One region of the Pseudoduganella sp. UC29_71 genome, then DNA from elsewhere that is predicted to be linked to it. Evidence: predicted binding sites of a transcription regulator. Region 1 holds the regulator's gene; each other region holds the start of a gene.
What was found. The regulator LexA, encoded in region 1, represses DNA repair genes until DNA is damaged. The targets are predictions, from matches to a motif close to ACTGTATNNNNATACAGT.
Positions count from the first base shown of each region.

Region 2: a site for LexA is predicted at 3,831-3,848, ahead of imuA (translesion DNA synthesis-associated protein ImuA). Genes of this name have one in related genera too.
Region 3: a site for LexA is predicted at 2,492-2,509, ahead of recA (recombinase RecA). Genes of this name have one in related genera too.
Region 4: a site for LexA is predicted at 4,083-4,100, ahead of imuA (translesion DNA synthesis-associated protein ImuA). Genes of this name have one in related genera too.

Region 1 covers NZ_CP170549.1:4,322,560-4,330,001, reverse strand. Annotated here, with positions in the region: gene ACFJI2_RS19195 (SPOR domain-containing protein) at 1-18, shown strand, start outside; gene ACFJI2_RS19190 (CvpA family protein) at 43-531, shown strand; gene purF (amidophosphoribosyltransferase) at 571-2,094, shown strand; gene ACFJI2_RS19180 (cystathionine gamma-synthase family protein) at 2,145-3,389, shown strand; gene ACFJI2_RS19175 (sel1 repeat family protein) at 3,463-4,263, shown strand; gene ACFJI2_RS19170 (glutathione S-transferase family protein) at 4,264-4,890, opposite strand; gene lexA (transcriptional repressor LexA) at 4,905-5,561, opposite strand; gene ACFJI2_RS19160 (DUF4351 domain-containing protein) at 5,662-6,642, opposite strand; gene rpsF (30S ribosomal protein S6) at 6,807-7,184, shown strand; gene priB (primosomal replication protein N) at 7,216-7,442, shown strand, end outside.
Region 2 covers NZ_CP170549.1:4,422,081-4,429,522, forward strand. Annotated here, with positions in the region: gene ACFJI2_RS19595 (sensor domain-containing diguanylate cyclase) at 1-528, shown strand, start outside; gene ACFJI2_RS19600 (hypothetical protein) at 556-903, shown strand; gene ACFJI2_RS19605 (alpha/beta hydrolase family protein) at 907-1,662, opposite strand; gene ACFJI2_RS19610 (Y-family DNA polymerase) at 1,709-3,184, opposite strand; gene imuA (translesion DNA synthesis-associated protein ImuA) at 3,111-3,815, opposite strand; gene ACFJI2_RS19620 (putative Na+/H+ antiporter) at 3,953-5,242, shown strand; gene ACFJI2_RS19625 (SPFH domain-containing protein) at 5,362-6,237, shown strand; gene ACFJI2_RS19630 (hypothetical protein) at 6,250-6,459, shown strand; gene ACFJI2_RS19635 (alpha/beta hydrolase family esterase) at 6,475-7,442, opposite strand, start outside.
Region 3 covers NZ_CP170549.1:5,339,235-5,346,676, forward strand. Annotated here, with positions in the region: gene ACFJI2_RS23710 (DUF2889 domain-containing protein) at 3-410, opposite strand; gene recX (recombination regulator RecX) at 795-1,250, opposite strand; gene recA (recombinase RecA) at 1,385-2,452, opposite strand; gene ACFJI2_RS23725 (response regulator transcription factor) at 2,611-3,303, shown strand; gene ACFJI2_RS23730 (sensor histidine kinase) at 3,334-4,857, shown strand; gene ACFJI2_RS23735 (DUF4212 domain-containing protein) at 4,850-5,176, shown strand; gene ACFJI2_RS23740 (sodium:solute symporter family protein) at 5,173-7,221, shown strand; gene ACFJI2_RS23745 (alpha/beta fold hydrolase) at 7,376-7,442, shown strand, end outside.
Region 4 covers NZ_CP170549.1:2,880,360-2,887,801, forward strand. Annotated here, with positions in the region: gene ACFJI2_RS12575 (hypothetical protein) at 1-786, opposite strand, end outside; gene ACFJI2_RS12580 (peptidoglycan-binding protein) at 825-1,844, opposite strand; gene ACFJI2_RS12585 (hypothetical protein) at 1,870-2,355, opposite strand; gene ACFJI2_RS12590 (GNAT family N-acetyltransferase) at 2,349-3,503, opposite strand; gene imuA (translesion DNA synthesis-associated protein ImuA) at 4,113-4,859, shown strand; gene ACFJI2_RS12600 (Y-family DNA polymerase) at 4,792-6,264, shown strand; gene ACFJI2_RS12605 (error-prone DNA polymerase) at 6,268-7,442, shown strand, end outside.

The DNA of each region.
Region 1 (7,442 bases):
AGCCTGGCTACTTCCTGACCCTGACCGCAGGCCTGTGCTGACGTGACGCTATTCGATTACCTGGTGATATTCGTGCTGATCGCCTCCGTTGTCATCAGCACCATGCGCGGCCTGGTCAAGGAAATGATTTCACTGGCCAGCTGGATTGTCGCCTTCGTGGTGGCCAACGCCTACGGCGCCGAGCTGGCGAAGCTGCTGCCGGCCATGGTGCCGGGCGAGGTGGTGCGGCTGATCCTGGCGTTCATCGTCTTGTTTATCGGCGTGCGCATCCTGATGGGACTGCTGGGCGTGGCAGTCGATGCGCTGATCAAAGCGGGTGGCCTGAGCCTGGCGGACCGGGGCCTGGGCGGCCTGTTCGGCCTGGGGCGCGGCCTTGTAATTGTGCTGGCCGCCGTCATATTGTGCGGGATGACCACGATACCGCAGCAGGATTTCTGGAAGAATGCGCTATTGAGTCCGCTTGCGGAGACCGGAGCGCGCACCGTGAAACCTTTCCTGCCCGCTGCCTTCGCGCAGCATGTGCAATTTTAGAATTCTTTAAATCCGCAGTACCAGTCCAGGAGCACTACCATGTGTGGCATCGTCGGCGTCGTATCCCATCAACCCGTCAACCAAATGCTGTATGACGCCTTGCTGCTGTTGCAGCATCGCGGTCAGGACGCGGCAGGCATCGCGACCAATCACAGCAGCATGTTTTCCATGCACAAGGCCAACGGCCTGGTGCGTGACGTCTTCCGCACGCGCAATATGCGTTCGCTGCAGGGCAACTCGGGCATCGGCCACTGCCGCTACCCGACCGCCGGCTCGTCCAGCGAAGAGGAAGCGCAGCCGTTCTACGTCAACGCGCCGTTCGGCATCACGCTGGCGCACAACGGCAACCTGACCAACTGGGAACAGCTGAAGCAGGAAATGTTCAAGAACGACCGCCGCCACATCAACACGGACTCCGACTCGGAAGTGCTGCTGAACGTGCTGGCGCATGAAATCCAGACCGCCACCACCGGCCTGAACCTGGACCCGGACGCCATCTTCAAGGCCGTCACCGTGCTGCACCGCCGCGTCAAGGGCGGCTACGCCGCCGTGGCGCAGATTGCCGGCGTCGGCTTGCTGGCCTTCCGCGACCCGAACGGCATCCGTCCGCTGTGCCTGGGCATCAATGAAACGCCGGAAGGCACGGAGTACCTGATCGCCTCCGAATCGGTGGCGCTGGAAGGCATGGGCTTCCGCTTCGTGCGCGACGTGGAGCCGGGCGAAGCGATCTTCATCGACGCCGACAAGAAACTGCACGCGCGCCAGTGCGCCGACAATCCGCAGCTCAATCCTTGCGTGTTCGAATTCGTCTACCTGGCCCGTCCGGATTCCGTGATCGACGGCGCATCCGTGTACGCCACCCGCCTGAAAATGGGCGAGTACCTGGCCGACAAGATCAAGCGCGAAATCCCGGACGGCGAAATCGACGTGGTGATGCCGATTCCGGACTCCTCGCGTCCTGCGGCCATCCAGCTGGCGCTGCGCCTGGGCGTGGAATACCGCGAAGGCTTCATCAAGAACCGCTATATCGGCCGCACCTTCATCATGCCGGGCCAGGCGGCGCGCAAGAAATCCGTGCGCCAGAAGCTGAACGCGATTCCACACGAGTTCAAGGGCAAGAACGTGCTGCTGGTGGACGATTCCATCGTGCGCGGCACCACCTCGCGCGAGATCGTGCAGATGGCGCGCGATTCCGGCGCCAAGAAAGTGATCTTCGCGTCCGCCGCGCCGCCGGTGATCTACCCGAACGTGTACGGCATCGACATGCCGACGCGCGACGAGCTGATTGCCTACGGCCGCACCACCGAGGAAGTGTGCAAGGAAATCACGGCCGACTACCTGGTGTACCAGGACATCGACGCGCTGAAGCAGTCCATCACCGACGTCAATCCCAAGCTGACCAAGTTCGAGGCCTCCTGCTTCGACGGCATCTACGTCACCGGCGACGTGTCGCCGGACTACCTGGACAAGCTGGAATACAACCGCCACAACCCGAAGCCGGCAGCGGCGGAGGATACCGGCCGGACTCAGTTGAATTTGAACGCAGCGACCGCCGAAGGCTGATGTCGCAGCCCGGTGCCTGACGGCGCCGGGCTTTTTTTTGACCCGAGATCATGACAGAAAAGAAAAATTACGGTTTCACCACCACCATCCTGCACAACGACCGCCAGAAGGGCATCGAGCACGGCTCGCTGCACAAGCCGGTGCACACCTCGGTGGCCTTCGGCTACGGCGACGCGCGCCAGCTGGCATCGGTATTCCAGGGCAAGGAGCCGGGCTTCCGCTACGGCCGCCAAGGCAATCCGACCGTCTCCGCGCTGGAAGACAAGGTGAACAAGATGGAGCAGGGCGTGGCGACGCTGTGCTTCGCCACCGGCATGGGCGCCATCGGCGCCGTGTTCCAGGCGCTGCTGCGCGCGGGCGACCACGTGGTGTCGTCGTCCTTCCTGTTCGGGAACACCAACTCGCTGTGGCAGACCGTGGCCGGGCAGGGCGTGGCGGTCGATTTCGTCGACGCCACCGAGGTGGCCAACGTGGCGGCGGCCATCCGGCCGAATACCCGCATCGTGTTCGTTGAAACCATCGCCAACCCGCGCACGCAGGTGGCGGACCTGAAGCGGATCGGCGAGCTGTGCAAGGAGCGCGGCATCCTCTACATCGTGGACAACACGATGACCACGCCTTACCTGTTCCAGCCCAAGGCGGTCAATGCCGGCCTTGTCGTCAACGCGCTGACCAAGTCGATCTGCGGCCACGGCAACGCCCTGGGCGGCAGCCTGACCGACACCGGCGCCTACGACTGGACTCAGTTCCCCAACATCTTCGAGAACTACAAGAAGGCGGCGCCGGCGCAATGGGGGATCACGCAGATCCGCGCCAAGGGCTTGCGCGACTTCGGCGCGTCGCTGGGGCCGGAGGCGGCGCACCACATCGCGGTGGGCGCCGAGACGCTGGCGCTGCGCATGGAGCGCACCTGCGCCAACGCCAAGGCGCTGGCAGAGCTGCTGGAATCGGACGAGCGGGTGGCGGCAGTGTACTACCCGGGCCTGGAGTCGCACCCGCAGCACGCCATCTCGGCGGAACTGTTCCGCGCGCACGGCTCGCTGCTGAGTTTCGAGCTGAAGGACGGCATCGACTGCTTCGATTTCCTGAACCGCCTGAAGCTGGCGATTCCGGCGTCGAACCTGGGGGATACGCGCACGCTGATCATCCCGGTGGCGCACACCATCTTCTACGAGATGGGCGCGGAGCGCCGCGCCTCGATGGGGATTGCGGAGTCGCTGATACGCGTGTCGGTCGGCATTGAAGACACGGCGGATCTGCTGGAAGACTTCGGCTGCGCGCTGGAAGCCTGCTAATTAGTTTCTTTTTGGTTGTGTTTGTTGGTGGTGCGTATATGATGTCTTTTTCCAAACTTCTTGGAGCGGACGGATGAAGAGATACGTATTGGGCGTCATGTTCGCCGCGCTGGCGGCCGCTGCGTTGGCGGACCCGCTGGCGGACGCCAACAAGCTGCTGGAAGCCAAGTTGTATGCCCAGGCGCTGAAGCTGTACACGGAGCTGGCCGCCACCGGCAACAGCGAGGCTCAGTTCCATCTGGGTGAAATGTATTGGTATGGCGAGGGCGTTCCCGCCAGCGACGCCACGGCGGGGACATGGTTCGCCAAAGCGGCCGGCGCCGGCCACCAGGGCGCGGCGGCGGCGCTGGGCGTCATGAAAGAGCGCGTGCTGCGCAAGGCGGACATCGAGTATTACGTCAACAAGTACGACGGCGCCGACTTGGCGCTGGACAAATTCCATTGCGTGGACCCCGTCATCCCCGCCGTCTCGACCACCAATGCCGACATCAAGGCGGTTTCCGGCAGCATTGCCAGCTGGATGGAGTGCTACAACGGCTTTGTGCAGAACATGAGCGCCATGCAGCCGCCGGGCAAGGCTATTCCTGCCGATGTGGCCAAGCTGATGAATGAAACTGAATGGAGCGAGGCCAGTGCGCGCATGGACCAGGCTTACGGCACGGTGATTGCCGCCGCCAAAGGCAAGGCGGACGGCATCGTTGCCGCCAACGCGGCGTGGACCGACAAAACCAGTGAGTTCGTCAAGCAGGAATCGGCGCGCCAGAAGGAGCAGCGTGCCAAGTTCGACCAGATGGAACGGGACCGCATGCGCAATATGTACGAGTCGGACATGGGCCGCACGCGTTCCACGACAACTTCGCTGCCGGGCAAGTAATTACCAGGGTTGTGCGCTTTCCATCTTGTAGGGATGGCGCCAGCCTGGCAGGGCTGCGATGCGGTCCAGCCAGGCCTGCACGCGCGGCGGGTAGCTGACGTTGGCCTGCTCGGGCCAGTACATATAGCCGCAGATGGAAAAGTCGGCCATGCTGACGTGATCGTCGAGCAGGAAGGCGCGGCCGTCGGACAGTTCGTCGTCCAGGCGTTCGATATCGGCGTTGAAACGGTTGCGGAACCAGGGCAGCACGGTGCCGGCATAGGCTGCCGGATCGAACTTCTGGCCGTAGCGCAGGTGCGCCATCGAAAATCCGATGCGGTTCGCTTCCCAGAACAGCCATTCGCGCACGCGCTCCAGGCGCTGACGGCTCTCTCCGCCGAACGCCTGCAGGTGTTCCGCCAGGTGCAGCAGGATGGCGTTCGATTGCACATAGGGCTGGCCGTCATGCACCAGCAGCGGCACTTCGCCGTATTTGGCCAGGCTGCGGAACGGTTCGGGGCGCTCGGCGCGCTCCAGGCGCAGATCAATCTCTTCATACGCATGCGGCACCTGGGCCACTTCCATGGCCAGTTTCACCTTGTAGCTGTGGCCAGACTCGCAGTTTCCGTAGAGTTTGAATACGCCCATGCCGTTCTCCGCGCTCAGTGCCAGCTGCGCAGCAGTCCAACCGCCAGGCCTTCCAGCGCGAACTCTTCCGCTTCCGGATCGACGGTGATTACTTTGAAATCCGGATTTTCAGGAAACAACTCGATGGTCGAGCCGGTCTTCTTGTAGCGCTTGACCGTTACTTCGCTGCCGATGCGGGCCACGACGATCTGGCCGTTCTTTGCGCTGTCGACTTTTTTCACGGCCAGCAGGTCGCCGTCCATGATGCCGACGTCGCGCATCGATTCGCCGCGCACCTTCAGCAGGAAGTCGGGTTTGGCCGAGAACAGGGCAGGGTCCACGCTGTAGCTGGTTTCCAGGTTTTCCTGGGCCAGGATGGGGGAACCGGCGGCGACGCGGCCGATCAGCGGCAGCGACATCATATTGGACGCGGCGGCAGCGGCCGCTTGCGCGACCTTGGTGGCCGCCGATTCGGCGTGCGCGCCCAGCAGGCGAATGCCGCGCGAGGTGCCGGCCGCGATTTCGATGGCGCCCTTGCGCGCCAGCGCTTGCAGGTGCTCCTCGGCGGCATTGGCCGACTTGAAGCCCAGCTCGTTGGCGATCTCGGCGCGGGTGGGCGGGAAGCCGGTATTGTCGATGGCATCCTTGATCAGATTAAGGATTTGTTCCTGGCGTGCGGTGAGCTTGATCATGGTGCTTTTTCGCTCTGAGAGCTGTGGATATAGACAGACTGTATTTTTGTACAGTGTGAGCGCTAATGCAAGGGATTTTGTTGAAGTGAGCGAAATATTTTCAGTGTTTCGGTTGAATCAGCTCGCCCAGGCTGGCTGCCAGCAGAATTTTGTCTTCCAGGGCCGTTAATTCCGCCGGCTGTGCCTGGGCGAGGAATTGTTCCGCGTGCTGCGGAAGCGGCCCGAATCGCAGCTGCAGCAATTTGTGCACGACCGCGCGCCGGCCTTCCTCCCGGCCTTGCTCCCGGCCTTCCTCCCGGCCTTCCTGCAGCCCCTCTTTGCGGGCCTTTTCCCTGGCCATCTTCATCATGAGGTTTTCAAATGGCATTTCCTTACTCCTGTTCAGTTCATCGATCCGTTCGGCCAGCCGGTCTTGCAGGTGGCCGGGGATCTTCATCATCCAGTCTAGTACATTGAATAAATCGAGCACGCGCTGCGCGTTCCAGTCCCGCTCGTACAGCAGGGCGGTCAGCATGGCCTTGAATTCGAAGCGCTGTTGGTCCTGTCCGCGCGTGCGCAGCGTCATCAAATGGGCGGCCGTCAGCAGGGCAAAAACATTGTGACTGGTCAATAACCGGTCCAGATGCGGCCAGAAGTCCAGCAGCTTGACGACGGGGAAGATGATGCTGGTCTCGCATCCGTGGGTATCGTAGCGGTAGCAATCGGGCCGCCAGCCCGGATTCGGATCAGCCAGGATGACCAGCGTGCTGACAGGGCTGTGGAATCGGTCGTAGAGCCGGTAGTGGTAGGTGAAAATACGCTCGGCAAAATCTCGTTCCCGGCTGCGCTGGATCTCGATGTGGATGTACAGAGTCCTGGCTTCGCCATCCCTGCCGGTCACACGCACCAGCTTGTCCAGCCGGCGCCGGCCGAGGCGGGCGTCGCGCACTACCTGCGCCAATTCCTGGTCAAGGAAGCTGGGCGGCTGGCGCCAGTCGATGGTGTCGTGGGCCTGCGGAAAGTAAAACGCCATGAATTCGCGGAAATAGCGCATCACGGCGTCTTTCCATGGCGTGTCGTAGTCGTCGGCGGGCTGGTCCATGGACTGTAGCATGCCCGCGGCCGGGGCGGGCGGCTTTGCGGCGGATCAAGGCGGGCTGTTGCTTGATTTTTCAGCGGAAAGGCGCTATAGTCGCGGGCTTACCTCTTCCCACACCCGTCTTGACGCCGGGGTGGGCTATATTCACAGTCCTTAAGGGAGTTTTCATGCGTCACTATGAAATCGTATTTATCGTCCATCCGGACCAAAGCGAGCAAGTGCCCGCGATGATCGAACGTTACAAAGCCAGCGTGACCTCGCGCGGCGGTAACGTACATCGCGTGGAAGATTGGGGCCGCCGTCAAATGGCTTACTCGATCCAGAAACTGGCTAAAGCACACTACATCTGCATGAACATCGAGTGCGACAACGAGACCCTGGTCGAGCTGGAAACCGCATTCAAATTCAATGATGCCGTGCTGCGTCACCTGACCGTGAAAATGAAGAAAGCGGAAACCGCTCCTTCGCCGATGATGAAGTCGGTACAACGTGAAGACGCGGCCAAGAGCCATCGCGCCGAAGCCCAAGCAGCTGCAGCGGCCTAATCGCCCTGTTGAGTATTGACCAGGATCTGAACTGAACCAGCTACAGGTAACCGCCCTCATCACCGAACGGGACACCATCAGGTACACCCCGGCCGGCATGCCGATTGTCACTGCAGTCTTGCAGCACAGTTCGCAGCAGATGGAGGCAGGCATTGCCCGCCTCACCGAATTCGAAGTCCCGGCCCTCGCGGCAGGCGACCTGGCAAAACGGTTCGAAGCGGCGCCACTGGGCGGTGTCTATCAGTTCACAGGATTCCT
Region 2 (7,442 bases), 100 kb from region 1:
ATCACGCAGACCCGCGCCGCCGAGGACAGCAGCGTGACCGACGAGCTGACCGGCCTGAAGAACCGGCGCTACTTCAACATGCGCTTCGGCGAGGAGCAACAGCGCGCCCACCGCGACGGCCGCCTGCTGACCTTGCTGCTGCTGGATGTGGACCGCTTCAAGGAATACAACGACTACTACGGCCACCCGGCAGGCGACGCCGTGCTCAAGGCCGTGGCGCACAGCATGCGCGCCGCGCTGCACCGGGCCGGCGACCTGTGCTTCCGCATCGGCGGCGACGAGTTCGCCTGCCTGTACACCAGCAGCGGCACCGGCGAAAGCCTGACGCTGGCCGGCGAGATCCGCGCCACCATGGCCGCACACGCCATTGCGCACCGCGCCAATCCGCCCGGCGGCGTGGTCACGCTGTCGATCGGCGCCGCCTTCCTGGCGCCGGACGCCGACCTGGGGCGGGACGAACTCTACCTGCTGGCCGACCAGGCGCTGTACCGCGCCAAGCACCAGGGCCGGGACAGGGTGGCCACTTAGCCCAGCGAATTGGTGTATGCTGCCGACATGAACCAAGACACCGACATCCAGCTCAGCGGCCCGTTCAAGGCCACCGACGGCGCCGGCCGCGCCATCGACATCAAAGCCATCCGCATTTTCGACGAAGGCTACGGCGTCATCGACCTGTACGTGGACCTGGCCGCGCCAGCATCCGACGGCTTGCACAAGGACAAGAAACTGATCGCCGAGATCAGCGCCCGCCTGCGCAGCCTGGGCTACGCCGGGCCGGACCTGGCGCCGGGCGACCCGGTAATCCAGGAAAAGAAACTGATCGTGCTCGACACGCCGGACGAATTCCTGCCCTTCGCCGTGCGCAAGGGCTTCAAGGACCTGACGTCCGAATTCGACGAGTAATTTCTACAGGTAGCGGCTGCTCCAGGCCGCGATCAGGTCGGCCACGTAGACGGCGTCCTCGCGCCGCGTCAGCAAGTGGTCGGCATCATCCAGCGAGACAAAACTTTTCGGGTGGCGTGCCGCCATGAAAATGTCCATCGCGTTGCGCACCGCCACCGTATCGTCGCCCGGCGCGTGCATCACCAGCAAAGCCTTGCGCAGCCCCGCGATATGTTCGCGCAGGCTGTGCCCGCCCACGTCCTCCACGAACTGCTGCTTGATGCGGAACGGCCGCCCCGCCAGCTGCACCTGCGCCTCGCCGTCGGCGGCAATCTGCTCCAGGTGAGCGCTGAACATATTGGTCACGTAAGCCGGCTCGCCCGGCGCGGCGATGGTCACCACCGCCTTCGCCTCCGGCACGCTGACCGCCGCCGCCAGCACCGCCGCGCCGCCCAGGCTGTGGCCGATCAGCAGGTGCGGCGCGGCAAACTTCTCGCGCAGAAAGTCCGCCGCCTCCACCAGGTCGGCCACGTTGGACGAAAAATTGGTGTTCTCGAACTCGCCCTCGCTGGCGCCCAGGCCGGTGAAATCGAACCGCAGCACGGCAATGCCGTGCGCGGTCAGTGCCTGCGCGATGCGGCTGGCGGCGATCACGTCCTTGCCGCAGGTAAAACAATGCGCGAACAGCGCGTAGGCTTTGATGGCGCCGTCCGGCGCGTCCAGGCGCGCCGCCAGGCGGTGGCCGCTGGCGCCGGTGAATTCGTGTCGTTCTGCTCGCATGATGTATTTCCGTGAGTTTTGCCGTGAACACGGCCATACCCGCAGTCTAGCCGAACAAGCCGTGCAGATACCAGCGCGGCTCGGCCTCGCCCTCCTTGGCGCCCAGGCGCTCGCGGAACACCCAGTAGTGCGCGTGGTCGCCGCCTTCGGCGATGAAGTAGTCGCGCGTCTGCCCTTCGCTCCACCAGCCGGCCTCGATGCGTTCGGCGTTCGACACCATGCGCAGCGGCGACATGTAGAACGGCCGGTGGTCGCGCATCAGCAGCGCGATCGGCTTGGGCAGCAGCCAGGCCGGGCGCGGCAGGCTTTGCGGCGGCATGCGCGCATCCACGTCGGCCGGGCGCAGCTTGTCGTGCACCGGCACCCAGGCGTTGGCCAGCTCGGGCCGGTAGTCCGCCTGCGGCGACGCCTTCAGCACATTGTCCGGCCCCAGCCGCGCCACCAGCAGCTCGAACAGGCGCTCGCGGTCTTCCTTGCTGCCGCCCGGCTCCGGAAACAGCGAATCGGTGGGCGGCAGCATGGGCTGCACCTGCGCCGCTTCCAGGCACAGGCCGATCACCGGCGCCACCAGCTCGGTCTTGGCCAGACGTTCCTTGAGCAGGCGCAGCAGGTGCTCGTCGCGCCACGCCGGCTCGGCCAGCGCGATCTCGATGGCCGTGGGCGGGCGCGCCACCTTGCCGCGCTCATGCTCCAGCAGCAGCTTCACGCGCTCCACCGCGAACTGGCGCGCGCACAGCCAGCCCACCATTTGCTGCAGCAGGCGCTGCGCGCCGTGCAGCAGCGCGTCCGCGTGCTCGATGCGGTCGAACAGCTCCAGTTTGGCGCTGAACGTGGGCGGCGCTTCCACCCACTCGTACAGTTCGGGCGCTTCGCCGTGCGCCTCGTCCAGCATGTCCAGCAGCGCGCGTCCGCAGCGGCGCTGCAGGCCCGGGCGCGGCAGGCGCCGCAGGTCGGCCAGCGTCAAACAGCCCATGCCTTCAAACCAGTTGAGGAAGGGCCGCGCCGGCGGCGGCAGGCTGCCGGGCAGCGGCGCCAGGCGCCGCGTCATGGATTCGATGCTCAAGGCACGCCCGCCCCCGCTGCGCGCCAGCAGCCAGGCGCCGCGCGCGGTGGGGGCAACGCTCAGCACGGCGGTAAAACCCAGCGCCCGCATGCTGTCCTTCACCAGCGCGCACAGCTTGCGGATGCCGCCGAACAGGCGCAGGCTGGCGCCGATATCGATCAGCAACGTGGCTTCTTCGGCCACCGCCACCAGCGGCGTGTAGCGCAGCAGCGCCATGGCCACGGCGTGCACCGCCTCCTGCTCGCGCCCGGGCGCGCGCTCGTGCAGCTGCGCGTCCGGCGCCATCAGCAAGGCGCCACCGCGCCGCATGCCCAGCCGCACGCCGGCGGCATGGGCCTGCGGCGACACCGCCAGCACGCCCTCCTGCTCCAGCACCACGCTGCAGCTATCCTCCGACCAGCTGGGGCAGAATACTTCGAGCGGGAGCCGTGGCAGGTAGAGGCCGATCCAGAGACGCATGACGCTGTAGCAAAGAAGGTGGCAGGGGCAGGAACAGCGGCGCGTCGCGCTGCGGTCCCCGGCGTTTGACGAATTCGATGTGGATGCCGCCCGGCGCCGGGCGCAGCGCCAGCCGCAGCGGCGCCGGCGAGGCGTCCTGCGCGGCGGCCAGCGGGCGCATCAGGCAGAACAGGGTGTCGCCGCTTTGCGCCGCCAGGTGCAGCCGGCGCAGGTTTTCACTGCGCATCTGCTGCTGCCACAGCAGCAGCGCGCCGCAGCAGCCGCTGCGCAGCACCTGTTCGGCCGCCCACAGCGCGTCGCCGCTCTTGCCGGTATTGCGTATCCACACCATTTGCGACGGCGGCAGGCCCAGCGCGGCCAGCGCCAGCCCTTGCGGGATTTGCGGCGGCGCCAGCAGCACCACCGGCCGTTTCGAGGCCGCCACCAGCGCCGGGCGCAGCAGGCGGATTTCGCCTATGCCCTGCTGTTGCAGCATCAGCTCGGTGAGCGTGCCCAGCGGCCAGCCGCCGCCCGGCAGTTGCGCCGACAGCGCCGCGTAGCCGGTATCGACGCAGCGCGTGGCGGAGTGCGCCAGCTGCGAGGCCAGCCACAACGACGGATGCAGGCTTTCAGGAGTGGCGGTGGGGGGCATGGCTTTCAATCAAATACTGTACAAATACACAGTACTATTTACTCCCGGTTTTGGCAAGGACTACTTGCGGTTTGTGCCGAAGGGAAAGCTTGCGCATGCTGTAAGATAGACATTGCCACCATACTTTCCGGGCCTCCATGACCACCATCCAGCTTATCGGCGCCATCCTGTTCGGACTGGCGCTGGTGCACACCTTCGCTGCCAAATCCTTCGAGATCCTGGCCCACCGCCACCCGCGCCACGCCGGCCTGCTGCACCTGCTGGGCGAAGTCGAAGTGGTGTTCGGCTTCTGGGCCGCCATCCTGATCGTGGCCATCGCCATCGCGGCCGGCGGCCAGAACGCCATTGCCTACGCCGAGTCGCGCCAGTACACCGAGCCGCTGTTCGTATTCGTGGTGATGGTGGTGGCGGCCTCCTGGCCGGTGCTGAACGCGGTGCAGCGCGCCCTGCAGGCGCTGGCGCGGCTGGCGCCGATGCGCACCGAACTGGCGCTGGCCTGGCTGGGCCTGGCGCTGGTGCCGCTGGCCGGCTCGCTGATCACCGAGCCGGCCGCCATGACCTTGGCCGCGCTCACGCTGGCGCCGCTGGTGTTCCGCGACGGCATGCCGGAACGGCTGAAATACGCCGCACTGGGCGTGCTGTTCGTCAACGTGTCGATCGGCGGCACGCTCACCTCCTACGCCGCGCCGCCGGTGCTGATGGTGGCCGCCACCTGGGGCTGGGACAGCGCCTTCATGGCCAGCCAGTTCGGCTGGAAAGCCACGCTGGCGGTGCTGGTGAACGCCACCGCCATCTGCTTCCTGCTCCAGCGCCACTTGCAACCGCAAGCCGCGCCAGGCGGCATGGACGCCAACGCCAGCGCCGCCGGCGGCAACGGCCCGACGCCGGTGCCAGTGCCGGTGCCGCTATTGGTATCGCTGATCCACCTGGGCTTCCTGGCCGCCGTGGTGCTGCTGGCGCACCACCCGGTGATGTTCCTGGGCCTGTTCCTGCTGTTCCTTGGCTTCACGCAAGCCTACCAGCGCTACCAGCAGCCGCTGATCCTGAAGGAAGGCTTGCTGGTGGGCTTCTTCCTGGCCGGGCTGGTGGTGCTGGGCGGCATGCAGCAATGGTGGCTGCAGCCCATCGTCTCCAGCCTGGCGCCGGTGGCGCTGTTCTTCGGCGCGCTGGGCCTGACCGCCATCACCGACAACGCCGCCCTGACTTACCTCGGTTCGCTGATCGACGGCATGGCGCCACAGGCGCAGTACATGCTGGTGGCCGGCGCGGTGGCCGGCGGCGGCCTGACGGTGATCGCCAACGCGCCCAACCCGGCCGGCGTGTCGCTGCTGCGGCGCGGCTTCCAGGACGAATCCATCGGCGCCGTCGGCCTGCTGCTCGGCGCCCTGCCGCCCACCGCCGTGGCGGCGCTGGCCTTTTTCCTCTGAGACCGCGTCGCAGGCGAACCATATTTAGAACCATATTTATTTGATAAATTTCTTGACTTCAACTCGAAGTGATCCTAAAGTGATATCACTTTGATGTCACAACCACGAGGGAGTCGAGCATGAACGCAGCACATATTCGCCGTGAAACGGCGTTTTCTTCGGTCAGCGGCTATACGGCGGCGGTCGGCGCGCTGGCACTGATCGCCCTGGCAGGCTTCGGCGCGCGCAGCGGCTTGCATCCGCTCCTGTGCGTGACCGCGGGCCTGCTCGGCCTGATCGCTTTCGCCGGGCTGTACATGCTGCAGCCGAACGAGACGGCCATCATCACGCTGTTCGGCAAATACATCGGCACCGACCGCAACGACGGCCTGCGCTGGGCCTTCCCGTTTTACGTCAAGCGCAAGCTGTCGGTGCGCGCGCGTAACTTCAACTGCCCCACGCTGAAGGTCAACGACAAACGCGGCAACCCGGTCGAGATCAGCGCCGCCATCGTCTGGCGCGTGCGCGACACCGCGCAGGCCGTGTTCGAAGTGGACGACTTCGAGCGCTACGTGTCGGTGCAGGCCGAAGCGGCGCTGCGCCACCTGGCTTCGCAATATGCCTACGACGATGGCGAGGATCTGACGGAAGGCGAGACCACGCTGCGCGCCGGCATGGACGTGGTGGCCACCGCACTGAAGACGGAACTGCAGGAGCGCTTCGAAGCGGCCGGCGTGGAAACGCTGGACGCCAAGCTGACCCACCTGGCCTACGCCGCCGAAATCGCGCAGGTGATGCTGCGCCGCCAGCAGGCCGACGCCATCATCAGCGCCCGCTCCAAGATCGTGCACGGCGCCGTCACCATGGTGGAAGCCGCGCTGAAAGGCCTGGCCGAACGCGATATCGTGGAGCTGGACGCCGAGCGCAAGGCGGCCATGGTCAGCAACCTGCTGGTGGTGCTGTGTTCGGACAAGGAGACCCAGCCCATCATCAACACCGGCACCCTGTACAACTAGCGGCAGAACAGCATGGCAAGCCCAGGTAAAAAAGCCTATCCCTTGCGGATCGACCCGGCGCTGTGGGAAGAGATCCAGCGCCTGGCGGCGCGCGACCTGCGCAGCGTGAACGCGGAAATCGAGTTCCTGCTGCGCGAGGGACTGGCGCGCCGGGGCGTGAAGCTCAAGGGGGAAAGCAGTGGCAGCGGCAGCGGCGACGGCCCGGAGCCGGCGGACGGCTAGGCCGGGCCGGCGTGCTCATGCCACCACGCGCCGGTGCTTGGCGAAGAAGTCCAGCATCATCTTGCTGGCGTCCGGACCGGCCTTGGCGTTGAATGACAACGCCGGGTCGCCGCCGCTCCAGGCGTGCTCCAGGTCCGCGATGCGCGCCACGCGCAGCAGCACTTTCCCCTTTGCGCTGTAGTCCCGTATTTCATGCGCATTGCGCGTGAGCCCGCGCCGCGCGCGCTCCACCACCTTCACCTCGGTCCCGGCCGGCAAGCGGTTCAGCAGCAGGCTTTGCTGCACCAGCTGCGCCTGATTGACAGGGCGCACCACCTTGTCGCCCTCGCCCTGGATCAGGATGGTGGGCATGGCCGGGAAGCCGGGCCGCTGCCGCAGCACATTCCGGATGGCGGCGGCGGCTTGCTGGCCGGCGCCGTGCTGCATCACGGTCAGCGCGCCGACGGTGCTGTGGCCGCCGCCATACGCCGGGCCGGAATGCAGGCCCACGGCAGCGATCAGTTCGGGATGGTTCAGCGCCAGGATATTGGCCATGCCCGCGCCGGCCGAAATGCCGCAGGCGTAGATGCGCTTGCGGTCGATGGCGTAGTCGCTGCACACCTTGCCGATGATGGCGGCGATCAACGCGGTGTCGCCGCCGCCTTCCTGCGTGGACTTGTCATACCAGCGCCAGCAGCGGTGCACCTGCGTGCTGGCCAGCTGCTGCGGATAGAGCACCGCATAGCCCTTCTGCTCTGCCAGGCGATTCATGCGCGTGCCTTGCGCAAACTGCGTGGCGCTCTGGTGGCAGCCGTGCAGCATGACGATCAGCGGCAGGCCATGGCGCGCCGCGGCTTGCGGCACATTCTGGGGGAGATAAAGCCAATAGCTCATGGGCTGGCTTGGCACCTGTCCGGCCTGCGGCATTGCAGCAAAATGCGCTGCAAGCCAGCGTCCCGGCAGCACCGAGACATCCGGCCGCGCATGCTGGCGGATCGGCATGC
Region 3 (7,442 bases), 1.0 Mb from region 1:
CGCTAGGCCAGCTCGGATTTCGCTACCCAGCGCGGGTAAAACTGCGCCACGGCCCCGCCGTCGGTGCGGAGGGCGTGGCATTTGTCGAGCTGGAAAGGCTTTTCGTGCGGAACGTTGTCGCTAGCCGCATCATGCGTCGGCCAGACATCATTGGCGAAGGCCTGGACTGCCGCCGTTGGCAGGATCTGGGCCAGTTCCGTCAGATGGGTGCAGCCGGCGATGCCATGCAGGCGCTGCTTGAGTTCATGCCGGAATCCCTTCATCAGGTTCAGTCCCACCAGGGCCGCGTAGGCGGGGCCGATGGTGTTGCAGAAACCGGGATAGGGAACCGCGTCAGAGACGGCTTCGGCGGCAACGATATTCAGTTGGCGGTCTACCGTAATGCGTAAGGAGAGGTCGTGCAGGGGCATACCGCCTTCGCGCACGCCGGAGGCGAGCTTGGTGGCGTTAAACTTTGATGTCGGTGATATGGGCGTCAAGATCCCACAGGCCATCGTCGCGCGCGAACGCTTGGATGTCTATGGCGCGCGTGTGCCGCAGCGCACGTCGGGAGACTGGAGTTGACAGGGACATAAGACCGATGCCGCTCGCGCGGCAAAAATTAGTAAGCAGCCTTGCACATTTCTCTTAACAAGAAAGCACGTTGCCGCAGCTTCTACGGACAACCACCGCACCCGCGGTGCTGCAAAAACCCCAAAAGTGTAGCACACCCCGGCGCGACTTGCGACGTGGCATATAACAAGTAGTGGCAAATTATTAGCCGCCGCAGGGAGTTTTGCGCTTGCGCGCAGGCCTCAGAATTCGTCGAGATCGACGCCTTTCATAGCGGCCTGGATGGCCTTCTGGGAGAAGCCGCGCTGCAGCAGGAAGCGCATTTGCTTGCTGCGTTCCTGGGCGTCCTGCGGCAGGGTGCCGAACTTGCGGCGCCATACTTCGCAGCAGCGCGCAGTCTCGTCTTCGGCCAGGCCGGCCTTCAGTTCGCTCAGCGCCTCGCCCTTGATGCCATGCTGCTGCAGCTCGGCCACGATGCGGGCGTTGCCGTAGCGCGCCGAGCGGCGGTGGACCAGGGATTCGGAGAAGCGTTCTTCGGACAGCCAGTTGTTTTTTTCGAGGAAGTCCAGCAGCGCTTCGACGTCGTCGCCCTCTTGCGCGTGGCGCGCCAGCTTGCGCGCCAGTTCCATGCGGCTGTGCTCGCGCGTGGACAGCAGGCGCAGCGCGCGGGCTTTGAGGCTGAGGGGTGGGAGGGGCATGGTGATAGGGCAGGACGCGGGCTCGGCGGGTTACGGCGCTCTGCGCCTAACCCGCCCTACGGCAACGACGACGACGATCGTATCGCATCGTAGGCGGATTAGCGCCGCAGGCGCGTAATCCGCCAACTGCCAGCTTACTCTACCGCTTTGAGCTTGGGTGCAGGTTCGGCGCCCAGGCCCGGCAGTTCGCGCACGCCCAGCGAGGCGCGCACCTTGTTTTCGATTTCGTGCGCCAGCTCGGGACGCTCCACCAGGAAGGTGCGGGCGTTGTCCTTGCCCTGGCCGATGCGCTCGCCGTTATAGCTGTACCAGCTGCCGGATTTCTCGACGATCTTCGCTTCCACACCCAGGTCGATGATCTCGCCTTCGCGCGAGGTGCCGGCGCCGTACAGGATGTCGAAGTGCGCTTCCTTGAACGGCGGCGCGATCTTGTTCTTGACGACCTTGACCTTGGTTTCGTTGCCGATCACCTCGTCGCCCGACTTGATGGAGCCGGTGCGGCGGATGTCCAGGCGCACGGAGGCGTAGAACTTCAGCGCGTTGCCGCCGGTGGTGGTCTCCGGCGAACCGAACATCACGCCGATCTTCATGCGGATCTGGTTGATGAAGATGACCAGGGTGTTGGTGCGGTTGATGGAGCCGGTCAGCTTGCGCAGCGCCTGCGACATCAGACGGGCTTGCAGGCCCGGCAGCGAGTCGCCCATGTCGCCTTCGATCTCGGCGCGCGGCGTCAGCGCGGCCACGGAGTCGACCACCACCATGTCCACGGAACCGGAGCGCACCAGCGCGTCGCAGATTTCCAGGGCCTGTTCGCCGGTGTCCGGCTGCGAGATCAGCAGCTCGTGCAGGTTCACGCCCAGCTTCTGCGCGTAGCCCACGTCCAGCGCGTGTTCGGCGTCGATGAAGGCGCAGGTGCCGCCCAGTTTCTGCATTTCGGCGATGGTTTGCAGCGTCAGCGTGGTTTTACCCGACGATTCCGGACCGTAGATTTCCACCACGCGGCCGCGCGGCAGGCCGCCCACGCCCAGTGCGATGTCCAGGCCCAGCGAGCCGGTGGAGACCACCTGCACTTCTTCGATGGGGGCGCTGGCGTCCATGCGCATGACGGAACCCTTGCCGAACTGCTTTTCAATTTGAGCCAGTGCTGCTGCAAGCGCCTTGGCTTTTTCGCCGGCGGGTACTGCGCCTTTTTTGTCGTCCATGATTGATCTTTCGGCAAGTGATTAGTCTGTACAGGTGGTACTGTATAAAAAACCAGTGCTTTTTGCAAGCATTGTTTTCAGAAGTTTGACGCCGATCAAAAACTAGCCATGTTAAGTGAAATGAAACACAATGGAAGCTTCTGAAGCCGGGTGACATTATGCGTATTTTACTTGCCGAGGACGACAGCGTACTGGCCGACGGGCTGACCCGTTCGCTGCGCCAGTCCGGTTATGCGATCGACTGCGTGAAGAACGGCCAGGAGGCGGACACCGCCCTGTCCACGCAGGAATTCGACCTGCTGATCCTGGACCTGGGCCTGCCCAAGCTGTCCGGGCTGGAAGTGCTGCGCCGCCTGCGCGCGCGCTCCTCGCTGCTGCCGGTGCTGATTCTCACGGCCGCCGATTCCATCGAGCAGCGCGTGAACGGCCTGGACCTGGGCGCGGACGACTACATGGCCAAGCCGTTCGCGCTGTCCGAGCTGGAGGCGCGGGTGCGCGCGCTGACCCGGCGCGGCCAGGGCGGCGGCTCGACCATCATCAAGCACGGCCCGCTGAGCTACGACCAGGTGGGCCGCTCGGCCTATATCAACGACCAGATGCTGGACCTGTCGGCGCGCGAACTGGGCCTGCTGGAAATCCTGCTGGCGCGCACCGGGCGCCTGGTGTCCAAGGAACAGCTGGTGGACCACCTGTGCGAATGGGGCGAGGAAGTGAGCAACAACGCCATCGAAGTGTATGTGCACCGGCTGCGCAAGAAGATCGAAGTGGGCGGCGTGCGCATCGCCACCGTGCGCGGCCTGGGCTACTGCCTGGAAAAGTACAGCGACACGCCGCGCGGCGAAGCCAAGTAAGCCGTGAACGAACGCGACGCCGGGACCGCCATGGACAAGGATCTAGGCCAGGACGAGGAAGACCTGTCCTGGCGGGAGCCGGCCGGCGGCGCCAGGGAAGACGATATCCAGCACTCGCTGTTCGGCGAAATCCTGGACTGGATGCTGGCGCCGCTGCTGCTGCTGTGGCCGATGAGCATCGCGATCACCTACCTGGTGGCCAAGTCCATCGCCAACCAGCCTTTCGACCACGCGCTGGAAGACAGCGTGACCGTGCTGGCGCAGCAGATCCATGAAGTGAACGGCAAGCTGGCGCCGCGCCTGCCCGGCTCGGCGCGCGACATCCTGCGCGCGGACGACGTGGACAGCGTGTACTTCCAGATCGCCGGCCCCAACGGCGCCGTCGCGGACGGCGACCGCGACCTGTCCGCGCCGCCGGACGAGGACAAGGCCAAGCCCGGCCTGGTGCAGTTCCGCAACGGCAATATGCACGGCACGCCGATCCGCATCGCCTATTCCTGGGTGGCGCTGGAAGACCAGGGCGCCGAGGACACGCGGCTGGCGCTGGTGCAGGTGGCCGAGACGCTGGAAAAGCGCGCCAAGCTGGCCAATGAAATCATCAAGGGCGTGATCCTGCCGCAGTTCATCGTGCTGCCCATCGTGCTGGCCCTGGTCTGGTTCGCGCTGGCCCGGGGCCTGTCCCCGCTGGCCCAGCTGCAGGAGCGCATCCGCGCGCGCAGCTCGGACGACCTGAGTCCCATCGATTCGCGCCAGGTGCCGGAGGAGATCACGCCGCTGGTGCGCTCGCTCAACGAGATGCTGGCGCGGCTGTCGCTGTCGATCGAGATGCAGAAGCGCTTCATCGCCGACGCGGCGCACCAGATGAAAACGCCGCTGGCCGGCATGCGCATGCAGTCCGAACTGGCGCTGCGCCAGACCGACCAGGGCGAAATCCACCGCTCGCTGGAGCAGCTGGCGAAAAGCTCGGAGTCCGCCACGCGGCTGGTGAACCAGCTGCTGGCCCTGGCGCGCGCCGAGAACCAGCCGCAGGCCGGCGCGGCGCTGCTGCCGGTGGATCTGGCCGAGCTGGCGCGCAGCGCCGTGCGCGACTGGGTGCCGGCCTCCTTCAATTACCGCATCGACCTGGGCTTCGAAGCGCCGTCTGACGGCGAAGTGCCGATCGAGGGCAACCCCACCATGCTGCGCGAGGCGCTGTCCAACCTGATCGACAATGCGCTGCGCTACACGCCGGCCGGCGGCTCGGTGACGGTGCGCGTGCGGCGCTCCGGGCAGGAAGGCGTGGTGGAGGTGGAGGACACCGGCCCCGGCATCCCGCCGGCCGAGCGCACCCACGTGTTCGAGCGCTTCTACCGCATCCTGGGCAGCAGCGCCGAAGGCAGCGGGCTGGGGCTGGCCATCGTGCGCGAGATCGCGCAGCAGCACGGCGCCGACATCGACATCTTCAGCAACCCGCGCAGCAACAACGCCAAGCTGCCCGGCAGCCTGTTCCGCCTGACCTTCCCGCTGCGCGCGCCCGACGACGAACCCGAGCAGGACCAGCTCTACTATGGATAAGCACATCAACGCGGCCGGCGCACCCGGCACGGCGGACAGCCCCCTGCAAGCGCGCCGCGCCCGCCACTGGCGCAAGACGCGCCGCATCACCGCCGCCCTGCTGCTGCTATGGCTGGCCACCAGCTTCTGCGCGGTGTTCTTCGCGCGCGAGCTGACCGGCATGATGCTGTTCGGCTGGCCGCTGTCGTTCTACCTGGCGGCGCAGGGCGCCTCGCTGGTGTACCTGGCCATCATCGGCATCTACGCCTGGCGCATGCGCTGGCTGGACCAGCAGTTTGCCGCCTCGGCGCCGGCCGCGCCGGACGGGGAGCGCGCATGAACGCCAAGCCCGGCTACTTCAGGCGCCTGTCGCGCTACTACCTGATGTTCTCGGCCTGCTTCGCCGGCTTCCTGGTGGCGCTGGCGGTGCTGGAAAAGGAGGGCATGCCGCGCGTGTGGATAGGCTATCTGTTCATGCTGGCCACCATCACGCTGTACGCCGCCATCGGCCTGGTCAGCCGCACCTCCAACGTGGCCGAATACTACGTGGCCGGGCGGCGCGTGCCGGCCATGTTCAACGGCATGGCCACCGCGGCCGACTGGATCTCGGCGGCCAGCTTCATCAGCCTGGCCGGCACCCTGTACCTGCACGGCTTCGACGGCCTGGCCTACATCATGGGCTGGACCGGCGGCTACTGCCTGGTGGCGCTGCTGATCGCGCCCTATCTGCGCAAGTTCAGCCAGTACACCATTCCCGACTTCCTGGCCGCGCGCTACGGCGGCCCGCACCACGGGCGCTACGTGCGCATCATGGCGGTGGCGGCCACCATCATCGTCTCCTTCACCTACGTGGTGGCGCAGATCTACGCGGTGGGCCTGATCGCCTCGCGCTTCACCGGCGTGGATTTCTCGGTCGGCATCTTCCTCGGCCTGGCCTCCATCCTGGTGTGCTCCTTCCTGGGCGGCATGCGCGCCATCACCTGGACCCAGGTGGCGCAGTACATCATCATCCTGGTGGCCTTCCTGCTGCCGGCCATGTGGCTGTCAGCCAAGCACAGCGGCAACCCCATCCCGCAAGTGGCCTACGGCAAGCTCTTGCCCACGCTGGGGGCGCGCGAAGCCAGCCTGGCGATCGATCCCAAGGAACGCGAAGTGCGCGCCATCTTCCTGCAGCGCGCCGACGACTACGGCCAGAAGCTGGACGGCCTGCCGGCCAGCTGGGACGCCGGCCGCGTGGAGGCGCAGCGCCGGCTGGACGCGGTCAAGCAGCGCAACGCCACCTTGCTGGAAATCCGCGCGGCGGAAAAAGCGCTGATCAACTATCCGAAAACCGTGGAGGAAGCGGCCGCCGCCTGGGACGCCGCGCGCGCCTACAACCTGCGCCGCGCCGCGCCGCCCACGCCGCACGCCGAACCGTTCCCGGCGCCGGACCGGGCGCAGTCGGACAGCAAGCGCAACAACTTCCTGGCGCTGGTGTTCTGCCTGATGGTGGGCACGGCCGCCCTGCCCCACATCCTGATGCGCTCCTACACCACGCCGTCCGTGCACGAGACGCGGGTGTCGGTGTTCTGGACCCTGTTCTTCATCCTGCTGATCTACCTCACCATTCCGGCGCTGGCGGTGCTGGTGAAGTTCGACGTCTACACCGCCATGGTGGGCAGCGAGTTCGCGAAACTGCCGACCTGGGTATCCTACTGGGCCAATGTGGACAAGCTCAATCCGCTCATCAGCATCGCCGACGTGAACCGCGACGGCATCGTGCAGCTGGCCGAAATCGCCATCGACGGCGACGTGCTGGTGCTGGCCACACCGGAGATCGCCGGCCTGCCCTATGTGATTTCCGGCCTGGTGGCGGCGGGCGGCCTGGCTGCCGCGCTGTCCACGGCGGACGGCCTGCTGCTGGCCATTTCCAACGCGCTGTCGCACGACATCTACTACCGCATCGTCGACCCCAACGCGTCCACGCAAAAGCGCGTCACCATTTCCAAGCTGCTGCTGCTGGCGGTGGCCTTCATCGCCGCCTACGCCGCCTCCACCAAGCCTGCCGACATCCTGTCGCTGGTGAGCGCCGCGTTCTCGCTGGCCGGCTCGACCATGTTCCCGGCGCTGGTGCTGGGCGTGTTCTGGCCGCGCGCCAACCGCCAGGGCGCGGTGGCCGGCATGATAGTGGGCTTCGGCGTGTGCCTGTACTACATGCTGCACGCCAATCCCATCCTGGGCGGCAGCGCGGCCGGGCAGTGGTTCCACATCGCGCCGGTATCGGCCGGCATCTTCGGCGTGCCGGCCGGCATGCTGGCCATGGCCGTGATCAGCCTGCTGACGCCGGCGCCGGGCCGCGACACCGCGGCGCTGCTGGCCCACATCCGCGCCCCCGAGCAAAGCTAGGCAAACCAAACGGTAAATGTTATTGTAGGGAAATTATTTTATTTGCAAGTGCACGCCAGGTGCCGCTTGCCGCCCCTATGCCGATCATGCTTCCCCTGCGCGCCGCCCTGGCCTGCGCATTCACCGCCCTGCTGGGCGCCGCCACCGCGCCGGCTTGTACGCGGCGGAACTGTCCAGCCGCAGCATCAAGGGCGTGGCGCGGTTCGACAACGTGGACATCG
Region 4 (7,442 bases), 1.4 Mb from region 1:
TAACATGGCGTGAAAATCGTATAGCACGGCTCCAGTACTTGATGCAGGAGGAAGCTTCTCGCCAAGTCCCTTCCCCTCGGTTCTCAGCTCCGTCAATCTCTGCTTATAGAACGACGCCAGATCATCTTTCAGCATTTCCCTGGCCTCGCTTATACGGCACGGTTTCTCATTAATGTAAAAATCTTCGAGATAATAATGGCGCTCCCTCTCAATTTTCTCATCCAACCGCACGAGATAGTCTTCTAACTTCGCCTGGACCGCGCCGAAGCGACTGCCTTCCGCAATACCAATCAGGACCTCAAGCGCCATCCGGTTGTTCGCAGTTGTCGGATCAAAGGCCCCACCTCCTTTGTTGCTGGTCAGAATTTCCAACAGCACGGTGACATGCGCGTCGCAGGTGACGATGTGTCGCGCGAGGTCGGCGAGGTGCAACCACCTCAACCAATTTTTCTCCAGGTCGCCATCCATTCCCCCTCGGAGCGGACCTCTATCGCTGGAGGTCAATGACAGCTGATGTGCCCGCCACTTCTCATAACGCTCAGCGTTCGGTCCGTCAAACCGCTCCATATCAGGCAAAGGCTTCCAAATGCCGCCGATGCCGCCGCCAACGTCAATCACATTCCAGCACATGACGCGCAAATGGCTTTTTGCGACTTTGACAGTTGATGGCTCCCAACGACCTACGCCCTTTGCAGGAGACTGCGTTTGAAGCGAGAGGGGGCCTAAATCGCTGCTGGACGACTTGTACAGCCTATCCGGCGACTTGAGAGTGCTTGGGGTTGCCATTAGAGTTCCGTCGCTCGCATCGGATGGATCAAGAAAAATCAGGACAACGAAAATGCGGCCAGCGACGCGGCGGTTGGGCCATCCATTTCTCCGCTCGGTGGCAAGGCACGGTCGCGCTGAAATTGTGCGATGGCCAGCTTGGTTCCGGGGTTAAGCACGCCGCTGTGATCGCCGGTGTAGTAGCCAAGGTTCGCCAGTCTGGTCTGCCAGCCTTGCACCGTGGTGATCGGCGCGGCTTTACCAAGTGCAAACCGATGCGTCTCCCGCTGATTGCCGTACCCGAGTACGATTTCTGCGGTAACGGCGTCGGGCGGTATGCCGGCGTCAACAAAGCCATCCTCGTCCGTTAGCCCGCTGCGAACAGGGACCACTGCGCCGCTTTCGCTTTCCACGGTCAGGAGATAGGACAGGCCCGCGCGTGGCGAGTCGTCAAAGGACAGGAATCGGATACGCAAGCGCTCGGGCACGCCCAGGCGCCTTAGTGTCACATCGCTGCCGGCAGCGACTTCGGCCATGCGCGGGCGCCGTGCGGGGACGGTGAGCAAGTCCCCCGCCGCCAGGATATAAAGGCTCTCGCGGCTGTCGCGCAGCGCTGTATTGGCTTCATGCTCCCAAACTGTGGTGGGAAGCAGGCCATGCCGATAGGCCAACATCGAACCGCACTCGCCATCAACTATCTTATGCTGGACCGGCGCACCCAGATCGGCGGGCATCGCTGGCTTCCAGTCAGCCAGGATATCGCTGCGTGCTTCCTGAGGCGCCAGCTGGGCGAGCGACAATACCTGCCACGCGTCCTGGTCCAGCAACGGCAGACCGAGCTGATAAATGCCCGGATCCAGCCCATCGAAAAGGCAGACACCATCGGGTCCAGTGCGCGAACGCAGTTCGTGCCCATCCGGACTGCTTAGCACAGCGGCGATCCCATCCAAACCCTCAGCATCCTCGCCGATGATCCGTACCCGGATGCGGACGCGCACGAGCGGACACGGCTGAACCGCAGCCCCAGGTACCCGCGACTGCTGTCGTTGCGCGGCTTGATCTGCGTCGCCTAAAGTCATGCCTGCTCCGGGAAGGTAGGGTGGCTCATGCGACGATAGGGGGCGGGAGATGCAACTCCCTGCTCAACCAGGCTTCGGCATATTCAAGTTCCCTGGCGGCGTAGGCCTGCTGGGCCGTCCGGTCAAACAGCGCACGTTGCTGATCGCTTAGTTCTGCCATGGCGTTCCGGTGCTGGCATTGTCGAATCAGGAGATCCAGGCGATCTGAAGGACGATCAACTCCATGATCGACCAGGCAGGCGAGCATCCATCCCAATTGGGGATCGCTGTTGAACGACGAGCCATATGTCGCAGCCAGGTTAAGAAAGCGGCAGATATCGCGCTGGCTACGCAACTTATAGCTTGCAGCTAGTTGCATTACGGATTGCACCAGCGTGCGTTGTTGAGCTGACGACAAACTGGCCGTCAGCTGGGGGTAGTAGGTGTTCAAATGGTGGCAGAGCTCGTCGATCGCCTGCTCCTCGGACACCCGTCCCAGGGCCACCAGCTGTGTTTGGCGCACGATTAGCATGGAACCCCATCGGCGGCATCCGGATGCTGATCACGCCGTTCGGCCATATACGGCAGCAGCTGCTCATTCGCTTGGTTCGCGGCCAGCAGTTCGGCCAGGCAGGCGTGCAGAGCTGCGTCGCCTTGATCGTCTCCCACATGAAAGAAGCAATGCCCCGGGCGAGCGCCCATTAACCCAAATGCCAGGGCGCGGCCACCGCATTTCTCCAGAACGCGCCGGGAGCCGAGATTGTCGACATGCACGGTGCTAAATAAATGCCGAATTCCCTGGCGCAGGGCCACGAGGTACAAAAGTTCCATGGCCTGGGTACCAAACCCCTGGCCTTGAAAGTCGCTGCCTATCCAGAAATAGAACCGCGCAGCGCCCGCGTTGTGCATGATCTCCAGCAGCGGAACAAGAAGCGCGGCGACGCCAATCAGGCCACAGACGGGATGCATTATGGCCAGCACCGTTTGGTGCGCACGCGCATCGCCGATCCAAATTTCTGCAGCCGCAATACTGGACAGGCAATCAACTCCGGCGCGCCGTGCCAGTTCGGGATCACGTTGCAAGCGCCAGAGAGCGAGCGCGTGATGGCTACCAAACAGTGTCGCGCTGAGCGCGCAGGGAGACGCTGTGACAGCGGCACTACCCTCTGCCAGGCGGATGCGCTGGGAACCCAATAGTGCCCGGCACTGGGACGAAAGTTCAGCGAGCCGAAGCAGCCGGGATCGTGCAGGGCTTTGTTTTACATCGATGTATGGGACTGCGGCGGCACGATGCAGATATCGCGCCGCCGCGCGGTACGCCCCGCAGTGCAGGTAGGCGACGCCGAGATTGAACTGCAAGGCGCTACGCACCAGCGCTTCTTGTTCAAGCTGCAGCAACTGAAAAAACAGTCCGGCTGCATTGCGCCACAAGTTCATCTCGGCGGCGAGCACTGCCAGCGTGTGCAGTGTCGCTTCGCCTCTGCGTCGATGCTGCCCTGTGGCCTGAATCTGATTAAATACCGCGTGCCAAGCACACTGGGCCTGGCCATCTATCGTCGCCGTCTTGCCACGCAGCCCAGTCAGGGCTTGTGCAATAGCGGGCACCGACTCCGGCTCGTGGCGCAGGTGTAATAGCAGCATTTCGGGGTTCCGCAATGCCGCAAAATCGAACTCGACCATGAGTGATGTTCCGAGGCTATGGCATGTGCCAATATTGCAAAAGATTCTAGCAGAGCCTCTCACAAATATTCTCTCGAATACTCACATCCTGCGGCCAATAGTCGCGCCGAGGCGCCGCTTGCGGCAATGAGCCGTCAACTGTTGGGCACCGCGAATTACTGGAAAATCAGCGACGAGCATGCCGGCGACGGTATCCGGTGAGCCGTTGATGGAGTTCAACGGAGCATTCAACGCCCATTTGATGTATGCGTGGCTTGTTCCGGAAGGGCAGGTGGACTTCGGGCGTCAGAACGCCTCGAACTTGACCTCCTTCAGGTAGCAAAGGCGCTGCAAATTGTAAGCGGCGATCTTCCAGTTCAGGTGCAGCGTGGCACGGGCCAGCGCCTACACCGCGCTTGTCGGATGTGGCCCCAGCAGCAGCATTTTTGTCAGCCGCGCAATCTGAGCAGATTCTGCTGGGCACCACACGCGTGGAGCTCGCTCGCCGGTCCTAAGCAAAGATGATGCTCGGGGAATTACTTTTATGCAATGAAAATCCTCTTGCTAGTTGGCCAGCTAGCCGACTATACTTCACAAAAGACTGTATAAAAACACAGTATCGGAGTTATCATGCTTGTTCCACCACTTACCGTTGCACCTGTTGCTCAAGTTGCTCTGGACCTAGCTGTGCGTTCTAGCGTGTGGCGTGCAAGCGAACTTGCCGTATCTCGTGCCACGACGACCACAACCGGCCATCCCGTTCTGGATAGCCAGTTGCCCAACGACGGGTGGCCGAGGTCGGCACTCGTCGAATTGCTGGTCCAGCAACACGGTATCGGCGAGATGCAGTTGCTGAAGCCCACACTGGCGTCGCTGTCTCGACAACACAGGGTCGCCTTGATACAGCCGCCGTATCTTCCCCACGCGATGGCATGCCGGTCGTGGCGGATGAATGAACAGAACGTACTTTGGCTTCGCCCTCAGAACTCGGCAGATGCGCTCTGGTCAGCGGAGCAAATCCTGAAGAACGGAAGTTGCGGTGGCGTTGTGCTTTGGCAGTCGAACGTGCGCCCCGAAGCACTGCGGCGCCTCAACCTGGCCGCGCAGTCCACGGATACCTGGCTATGGCTGGTTCGACCACTGACTGCGGCCGCCGACGCGTCCCCTTCACCGCTGCGTCTTGCGCTGCGGCCCGCGCTCGGTGGCATCTCGGTGGACATCATCAAGCGACGGGGCCCGCATTGTGAATCCCCTATTTTCGTACCCCTGATTGATATGCCCGCTGGTCGCCAGCTGTGGGACAAAGAACATGAAACTCCTGCTCAGCGCACACCTGCCACTTCTCCCACTCGAGTCGCTGCGCCCTTGTTGGTCTGAGCCGGGGCTGTATGCAGTAACCGACAAAGGTATAGTCGTATCCATGTCGATGGAAGCCAGCCAGACGGGTGTGAAGCTTGGCATGCGCAGCGGAGGCGTGATGGCTGTATCGCCGGATACGGCTATTCTTGAACGCGACCTTGCCAAAGAGGACCTTGCCCTGAATGCCATCGCTACCGCGATGATGCAGTACACGCCGGAAGTCACGTTTCAACCGGATTTCTCGGTGCTGTTGGAGGTCAGTGCGAGCCTCGCGCTCTTTCGCGGTCCCCACGCTTTATGCGCACGTGTGACGAAAAGCATCGAAGCGCTGGGCTTTACCGTGCGGCTCGGGGCGGCCCCAACGGCTGAGGGCGCATGGCTGCTCGCCCGTAGCGCCCGGATGAAAAGTGTCGTGTTCCGCCGCCGCGTCCTGTCCGTGGCGACCATGCAGCAACGGCTGGACTTGCTGCCATGCGCTCTGGTGCCGGCCGCTGTCACGTTCCATGATTGGCTGAGCGACATCGGCGCCAAGCGGATCGGTGCCTTGCGAAGGCTTCCGCGTGCGGGTCTTCTTCGTCGCACCAGCAAGGAGCTCTTGGCGGCGCTGGACCGCGCCTACGGCGAAGCGCCCGAGATGCACGAATGGATCAAGCCGCCCCTGCATTTCTCCGCCCGCATCGAAACCTTCGACCGTGTTGAGAACGCCGAAGCGCTGCTGCACGGCGCCACCGGACTCATCCTGCAACTCGTTGGCTGGCTCGCCTCGCTGCAACGTGCTGTGCGGGTATTCACGCTCGCCCTGGAGCATGAGCGCGGTCATTGCGCGATCGCGCCAACGGTACTGGAGGTGGCACTCGCCGAGCCGGTATGGCACGAGGCCCATCTGTTACGCCTGCTCAAGGAGCGCCTGGCAAAAACAATATTAGAACGGCCCGTGATCGCACTGCGGCTCGATGCGGTGAAGATTGAATCGATGCTGCCGCCAAACGCAAGCCTGTTCCCTGAACCCGGCGGATCACCGCAGGACTACGCACGCCTGCTTGAGCTGTTGACGGCCAGGCTGGGCGCTGACAATGTGCTGGTGCCCGCCGACCTGGAGGACTACCGGCCCGAGGTGTGCAACGCGTGGATGCCGGCGACGGCGAAACGTCCGAAAACACAGATCGAAGAAATTCTGGAGGGCCGGCCCTTCTGGCTTTTGCCAAAGCCTATCAGGCTGCTGATGCGTGACGAGCGTCCGTTCTATGTCAGCCCGCTAAAAATCATCGATGGGCCCGAACGCCTGGAGGCAGGCTGGTGGAACGACCAGGTCGCCGCGCGTGACTACTACATTGCGCAAGCGGCCAATGCCGCGTGCTACTGGATCTATTTTGAGCGCGTCGCCGAAGACCCCCGGTGGTACTTGCATGGGCTGTTTGCGTGACCCATGCACACCATTCCATCCAGACCAACAGCCGCCGCGGCCGGGCTGCCAGATTACGTGGAGCTGCAATGCTATACCCATTTTTCCTTTCTGCGCGGCGCGTCCGCTCCCGAGCAGCTGGTTGAGCGCGCCCATCAACTTGGGTACCTGGCGCTGGCCATTACCGACGAGTGTTCACTGGCCGGTGTCGTGCGCGCCCATGTCACCGCGAAAGAGTTGGGCCTGCAGCTGCTCATCGGCAGCCAACTCGACGTGACGCCCGAAGACGGCAGTGCCCCGTTCCGTATCATCATCATCGCGATGAACCGCAATGGGTACGGCAACCTCAGTGAACTGATCACGGTCGGACGGATGCGTGCCGAAAAGGGGCACTACCTGGTTCGGCCCCGTGATATCGCCACGCCGGTCGGCGACCTAGTGCATCTGCGCGGCCTGCCCGACTGCCAGTTCATCCTCGCCCCCCAATACTGCGGCGCCTACGAGGAAGTGACGCGGCAGGCGGCGTGGCTGGTGCAATGCGCACCAGGCCGGGTGCGCATCGCACTGACCCTGCACCACAGGAATAAGGATGCGAAGCACCGCCAGCTGGTGCAGGCCTTGTCGGACGAGTTCAGCATGCCCATCGTCGCCACGGGCGATGTGGCCATGCATGTGCGCTCCTATAAGCCTATCCACGACACCATGACGGCCATCCGGCACGGGGTGCCTGTGGCGCAATGCGGCTATAAGCTGCCACCGAACGCCGAGCAGCACCTGCGCTCGCGCGTGCGACTGGGCAACCTCTACCCCCGCGAGGCCTTGGATGAGTCCGTGCGCCTGGCGCAGCTTTGCAACTTCTCCCTCGACGAGTTGCGTTATGAGTATCCGCATGAACTGGTCCCGGAAGGTGAAACGCCCGCTTCCTATCTGCGCAAGGAAGCTTACATCGGCGCCGACTGGCGTTACCCGGGCGGGATTCCTGAGAATGTCCAGGCGCAGCTGGAGCACGAGCTGGACATCATCGGGGAACTGCAGTTCGAGCCATATTTCCTGACCGTCTTCGACATCGTGCGCTTTGCCAGGTCTCAGCAAATTCTGTGTCAAGGCCGTGGTTCGGCCGCAAATTCGGCCGTATGCTACTGCCTCGGAGTGACCGAGGTCGACCCGTCGCGCGGGACGCTCCTGTTCGAGCGCTTCAT